One region of the Leifsonia sp. NPDC058194 genome, then DNA from elsewhere that is predicted to be linked to it. Evidence: predicted binding sites of a transcription regulator. Region 1 holds the regulator's gene; the other holds the start of a gene.

Region 1 (3,401 bases):
ACAGGACGCCGCCCTCGCGCTGCCGTTCCTCCCGACGACGACCATCGGCTCGTTCCCGCAGACCGGCGACATCCGCCGCTCCCGCGCCCAGCTCGTCGCAGGGCTCATCACCGAGGCGGAGTACCTTGCGCGGATGCAGGCCGAGATCAAGCGCGTCGTCGACCTCCAGGAGGAGATCGGCATCGACGTCATCGTGCACGGCGAGCCCGAGCGCAACGACATGGTGCAGTACTTCGCCGAGAACCTCGACGGGTTCGCGGTGACGCGGAACGGCTGGGTGCAGTCCTACGGCTCGCGCTGCACGCGCCCGTCGATCCTGTGGGGCGACGTGTCGCGCCCGAAGCCGATCACGGTGGACTGGTCCACCTACACGCAGAGCCTGACCGAGAAGCCGGTCAAGGGGATGCTGACCGGCCCGGTGACGATCCTCGCCTGGTCGTTCGTGCGCGACGACCAGCCGCTGGGCGAGACGGCCCGTCAGGTGGCGCTCGCCCTGCGCGACGAGATCGAGGACCTCGAGAGCGCGGGCATCCGGGTCGTGCAGGTCGACGAGCCGGCGCTGCGCGAGCTGCTCCCGCTGAAGCGCGCAGCGCAGGACGCCTACCTCGACTGGTCCGTCGGCTCGTTCCGCCTCGCGACCGCCGGGGTGCGGGACGAGACGCAGATCCACACGCACCTCTGCTACTCGGAGTTCGGCGTGGTGATCGACGCGATCCGCAACCTGGACGCGGACGTGACCAGCATCGAGGCCGCGCGCAGCCGGATGGAGGTCGTGCACGACATCCAGACCTCCGGCTTCGACCACGGCATCGGCCCGGGTGTCTACGACATCCACTCGCCGCGTGTGCCCTCCGTCGCGGAGGTCACGGAACTGCTCGAGACCGCGCTGAACGCGATCCCGGGCCGCCAGCTGTGGGTCAACCCGGACTGCGGGCTGAAGACGCGCGGCTACGACGAGACCGTGGCCTCGCTGCGCAACATCCTGGAGGCTACCCGGGCCGTGCGCGAGCGCGCCTCGGTCGACGCCTGATCAATCCGACGGGGCCGTGAGCCGCTGTTCCGCCCTGGGCGGACGGCGGGTCGCGGCCCCGTCGCCGTGCGCCAGGATGGGCGCATGGTGCAGATGACGGATGCCGAGTTCGAGGTCCTGGTGGGCGAGGTCTTCGACGCCCTGCCGGACGCCATCGTCGGACACCTCGACAACGTGGCGTTCCTCATCCAGGACCAGCCCTCAGTGGACCGACCGCGCCTGTTCGGGCTCTACAGCGGACGCCCGCTGACGACGCGCGGCGTCTACGGATTCGGCGAGCTGCCGGACCGGATCACCCTGTTCCGCAACAACCTGGAGGCGAGCTGCTCCAGCATCGACGAGCTGCGCGCCTGTGTGCGGGTGACCCTGGTGCACGAGATCGGCCACTACTACGGGCTCGACGACGCGAAGCTCCAGGAGCTCGGCTGGGCCTGACGCGCTGACCCCCGGCTCACCGCGCACATTCGTCACGAATGTGACGTATGGGGCGTGGAAACGCGACTTTCGTCGCGAATGTGGTCGAGCGGTACCCCGTGGGTGGGTCAGACGGCGCGGAGGACGGCGACGACCTTGCCGAGGATCTGGGCGAAGTCGCCCAGGATGGGCTCGAAGTTGGAGTTGCGGGGCAGCAGCCAGGTGTGGCCGTCGCGCTGGCGGAAGACCTTCACCGTCGCCTCCTCGTCGAGCATCGCCGCGACGATGTCGCCGTTCTCGGCGGTGTTCTGCTGGCGGACGACGACCCAGTCGCCGTCCGTGATGGCGGCGTCGATCATCGACTCGCCGACCACCTTCAGCATGAAGAGATCGCCGTTGCCGACGAGCTGGCGGGGGAGCGGGAAGACCTCTTCGACCTGCTGCTCGGCGGTGATCGGCACGCCGGCGGCGATACGGCCGACGAGCGGCACCATGGCCGCGTCGCCCACCGGGGTCTGGTTCTCGTAGTCGACGGACGCGGACGGCGACGGCAGATCGATGAGGATCTCGAGCGCCCGCGGGCGGTTCGGGTCGCGACGCAGGTAGCCGCTCAGCTCGAGCTGGTTCAGCTGGTGCGTGACCGACGACAGCGAGGAGAGGCCGACGGCGTCGCCGATCTCGCGCATGCTCGGCGGATACCCCCGCTGACTGACCGACTTCTGGATCACGTCGAGGATGGCGAGCTGCTTCTCGCTGAGGTTCTTACGGCGGCGTGTGCCCCCGCGCGGAGCCTGGTTCTCGTTCGACACGCTCGTCCCTTCGTGAGCTCGACCGCATCCGCTCGTCCCGAATGTCGGTGGTGCCTGGAAAGGTGAACTCCAGACAATCGAAACTGTATCCACGATACGGCCGGAAACAAACATGTGTTCGAGTGTGTCTCGAAATCCGTGGCTGATTTTCTCGGCGTACCGGGTCTTGCGATTTCGAACATTCGAAGATACATTCGGAACAAAGCTTCGCATCCGCGTCGCACAAGGAGGTCAAGGCCATGAGCACGACGGCGATGGGATCATTCCACTCGATTCCCGCTCTCCCGGCTGGTGCGCGTACGCGTCTGCGGCTGACGCGCCGCGGACGTGCGGTCCTCACCGCACTCCTCGCTCTTCCTCTGGTCATCGGCGCCGTGGTCTTCGCCCTCAACGGCGGTGGGGCGGTCGCGACGAGCGAGCAGACCCATGTGTCCTTCCAGCACGTCACGGTGGAGTCGGGCGACTCGCTCTGGGCGGTCGCCGAGCGCATCGCTCCGAGCGCCGACCCGCGTGACGTCATCGCCGACCTGGTCCAGCTCAACGGGCTGGACGGCTCGGGCGTCGTGTCGCCCGGGCAGCAGCTCGCCATCCCGAGCAAGTACGCGCACTGACTCCCGCGCGACCGTCGGGCACGATAGTCGGGCGCGTTGGTCGAACGCCGCGTCATGTGGGATCGGGCCTTCGCTCGCATGGCTAGCATGGATGGGTGACCTCCCTCTCCGACCTCCCGATCCGTGACGATCTGCGTGGACGGACGCCGTACGGCGCCCCGCAGAAGTCCGTTCCCGTCGCACTCAACGTGAACGAGAACACGCATCCGGTGCCGGAGGATGTCGCGGCCGACATCGTCGCGCGCGTCGCGGTCGCCATCACCGGCGTGAACCGCTACCCCGACCGCGAGTTCACCGACGTGCGGGAGGCGTTCGCGCGCTACCTCGGCCACGGACTCGATGCGAGCTGGATCTGGGCGGCCAACGGTTCCAACGAGGTGCTGCAGCACATCCTGCAGGCGTTCGGCGGCCCGGGGCGCAGCCTGCTCGGCTTCGCTCCGACGTATTCGATGTACCCGCTGCTCGCGTCGGGCACCGGGACGAGCTGGATCGCGGGGGCACGCGACGCCGACTTCGAGCTGACACCGGCGACCGCCG
Region 2 (3,401 bases), on a different contig from region 1:
CCGAGACGAGGCCGGCCACAGACTTGTCGCGGCGCATCCGCGCCGTGGCGCGCTGGGCGTAGACGGAGAGCACATGCTCGACGGTCGCGGGGTCGGTGACCGGATGCCCGAACATCCGCGAGCTCATGATCTGCTGCTTGACCTTGCGCTCAGGCTCGATCTCGATGCACGAGATGCCGTTGAGCTCGTAGACGATGCGCTGGACGACGACGCCGAACGCCTTCTTGATCATGGCGGGGTCGGCGTTCTTCAGGTCGAGCATCGTGTGGATGTCGCGCTCGGCGAGCCGACGCTCGAGGCGACCGGCGATGCCCCAGGTCTCGCTGGTCGGGTAGGAGGCGAGGATGCGCTCCTGCTGCTCGGTCGAGTAGTCAGTCCAGGCGCAGACGCCGTCGAGCTGCTTGTTGCGCTTCGCCCCGTGGTTGGCGAGCTTGGCGAGGACCTTGCTCGGGCCGAAGCCGACCGAGACGGGCAGCCCCACGTTGCGACGGACCGCACGGCGGATGTCGCGGCCGAGCGCAGCGAGGTCGGTGCGCTCCTCGTTGACATGGAGGAAGCACTCGTCGATCGAGTACTCCTCGACCCAGGCCCCGTAGCGTCCGACGAGCTCGTGCATGCGGGCGCTCAGGTCGCCGTACAGCTCGTAGTTGCTTGATTTCGCGGTTAAATTCCAGTGATCGGCGGCACCCTTGATCTTGAACCAGGGGGTCCCCATCTTGATGCCGAGCGCCTTCGCCTCGGCGGAGAGCGCAACCACACATCCGTCGTTGTTGCTCAGCACCACGACGGCTCGCGACGCGAGTGTCGGGTCAAAGACCCGCTCGCAACTCGCATAAAAATTGTTGCAATCGACGAGACCGATCATCGGTGGCGGTGGATGTTGAAGGTGACGACGCCCCAGATCACCATCTCGGTTTCGCCTTCCAGGGGAATGGACCGGAACGCCGGGTTCTCGGCGCGGAGGATCCAACCGCCGCTGGAGCGCGCGAGCGTCTTCAGCGTGAGCTCGCCGTCGACGATCGCGACGACGACGTCGCCGATGTCGGGCTCGATGCTGCGGTCGACCAGGATCTGGTCGCCGTCGAAGATCCCGGCGCCGATCATCGAGTCGCCGGCGACGTTCAGGATGAAGGTCGACGTGCGATCGAGGATGAGGTTCTCGTTCAGGTCGATCGGCCCGCGGTAGTGGTCTTGGGCCGGGCTGGGGAAGCCCGCCGAGACGGCGGCTGCGACCGGAGTGAGGACTCCGCCGGGCGGCGCGAACGCGTCGATCGGGCCGAGCACCTCGAGCACGTCTCTACCTCACATTCAGGACAGTTTCGAACACATGTTCGATAGGCAGAGTGTACGTCGGAGCGGCCGACACCGCGATGAGGTATATGGCGGACAGCCAGCTCAGCCGAACCTCGTTCCGCTGGGCCGCTCGCTGCGGCGATGAACCCCCCTCCCGAACTAGGGGTATCCGCCGAACGGTGTTTGTCAGGCCCCGCCAATAGGCTGCTGAGACCGCACGAAATCAGGGGGAATCCGGCCGTGAGCGCACACCCAGGGTGGTTCACCCATCCGTCCAACACCAACCTGCAGATCTACTGGAACGGTGAGCGGTGGTCGGGCTCGCGAGTCAAGTCGCAGGCGAAGCCTGGCGACCCGATCTACCCGGAGGGCACTCAGCTGCCCGCGGCACCTCCCGGGTGGAACGCGACGCCGAAGCCGGCGAGGAAGCCGATGGGCTGCTTCGGCTTCTTCCTCATCGCTGCCGGGGTCGTCGTCGCCATCGTGATCGCGCTCAACGTGTACGGGTCGTTCCGCAACGCGAACCCCACCGACGAGGACAAGCAGGCTGAGTCGCAGGTGGCGTGCGAGAACGTCGTGAAGAACAACCTCAAGTCGCCGAGCACGGCGAGCTTCTCGAACGAGACGGCGACGGGCACCGATGGCCAGTACACCGTCACCGGCGACGTCGATTCGCAGAACAGCTTCGGCGCCATGATCCGGAATCACTTCACCTGCGAGTCGGACGGCTCGACGGTCCATCTCACCTCGCTCGGCTGAGCTGACTCAGAAAGCGAGACCCCCGCGGCCCGAAGGCGGCGGGGGTCTCGTGCTCTGGACTAGAACGGCTGCTGGCTCCATCGGGCCTCGTGTGCGCGGAAGCCGACCTCGACATCGATCGCGATGGGATTCGGGTCGACGCTGGTCGTGATCACGATCGGGTCCGGGCGCTCGCGCAGCCAGATCTTGATGCGCGTCCGCTTCTGCGGTCGTCGATCGGTCGGCAGCTCCTCGGTGTGTTCGACCGCGGTGACCGTACCGATGTGGGTCTCGACCTCGACTTCGTCACCTCCGCCGTTGCGACCGCGGTAGGTGATCTTGACGACGATCGTGGTCGGGTCGCCGGTGAGGAGCTGCTCGAAGCCGGCGGCGTCGGTGAGCGGTATCAGGTCGGTCATGCGGACTCCTTCTGAGTCGATGGTGGGTTCAGAGCTGGGCGCCGGAGAGGACCCGGTACGACAGGGTGGCGGCGGGTTCGGCGCCGGCGGGGCGCTACCGGGTCTGGTACCGCGGGTGCAGCACCTCGTTCGGCCAGCCGAGGTCGGCGACCGTGAGGCCCCGTCGCGCGAGGTCCCTGGGGTGGCTCATGACCGTGGCTTGGTTCATGAGCGTGTTCTTTGCCTCGATGCTGTTCAGCAGCAGCGCGCTCCACACAGCGACGCCGAACTCGCTGAGCGTTGCGACGAAGACCGTCTCGATGTCGTTGAATCCTTCGACGAGTCCGATGATCATCGCCGCCATCACCCATTGATCGTTGGTGACCGCGTCGCCGTGCACGGCGATCAACGCAGCCTCGAGTCCTTCGCGGAAGTCTTCGCGGACGTGCTGCGGGTCGCGGCTCAGCCACCGCGGCTCCGGCTCGGGCTCGGGCTCGATCCAGAGGATCGTCACTTCGCCGAGCTGGGCCGCAGCTCCTGCGTCACCGTCGATCTCCTCGACGGCGGAGTCGATCCATCGCCAGTACTCGTCGACGCCCTTGCAGCGCTCGGCGACGGCCCAGCCGCGCACGATGCTTCCCACGGGGAGCGAGGCGTACTCGGCGGCGGTGCTGATGGTGTCGCCGACGGCGAGCTTCTTGGTGGGCGTCTCGGTGTCCAAGGGATCTCCGTTCGGGTGGGTGGGTTCAGAGGTTGGCGCCGGAGAGGATGTCCTCGAGCGAGCGCTCGACCTTCTCCAGTGCCTCGATGGCGTTCTCGATGCCGAACTCGGTGTCGACGACGGCGCGCAGCGCGCCGATGACCGGGCGGAGCACCGGGTGGTACTTCTTCGCCAGGCGTTCGATGGCGATCGGGTCGTCGCCGGCGGCCAGCTGGTGGCGCAGCGAGCCGGCGTTGTCGACCAGGTCCGAG

Evidence for each region. Region 1 encodes LexA, which represses DNA repair genes until DNA is damaged. Its sites were predicted from a motif close to TCGAACANNTGTTCGA; they were not measured.
Region 2: ACFVU2_RS19310 (LexA family protein) is a predicted target of LexA. The motif match lies at 1,320-1,335, and genes of this name have one in related genera.

Annotation. Positions count from the first base shown of each region.
Region 1 is NZ_JBHVVL010000002.1:1,008,084-1,011,484, reverse strand. It holds gene metE (5-methyltetrahydropteroyltriglutamate--homocysteine S-methyltransferase) at 1-1,030, shown strand, start outside; gene ACFVU2_RS11635 (metallopeptidase family protein) at 1,115-1,465, shown strand; gene lexA (transcriptional repressor LexA) at 1,573-2,253, opposite strand; gene ACFVU2_RS11625 (LysM peptidoglycan-binding domain-containing protein) at 2,493-2,864, shown strand; gene ACFVU2_RS11620 (histidinol-phosphate transaminase) at 2,960-3,401, shown strand, end outside.
Region 2 is NZ_JBHVVL010000006.1:74,870-78,270, reverse strand. It holds gene ACFVU2_RS19315 (Y-family DNA polymerase) at 1-865, opposite strand, end outside; gene ACFVU2_RS19310 (LexA family protein) at 862-1,284, opposite strand; gene ACFVU2_RS19305 (hypothetical protein) at 1,534-2,052, shown strand; gene ACFVU2_RS19300 (hypothetical protein) at 2,112-2,450, opposite strand; gene ACFVU2_RS19295 (hypothetical protein) at 2,545-3,150, opposite strand; gene ACFVU2_RS19290 (hypothetical protein) at 3,176-3,401, opposite strand, start outside.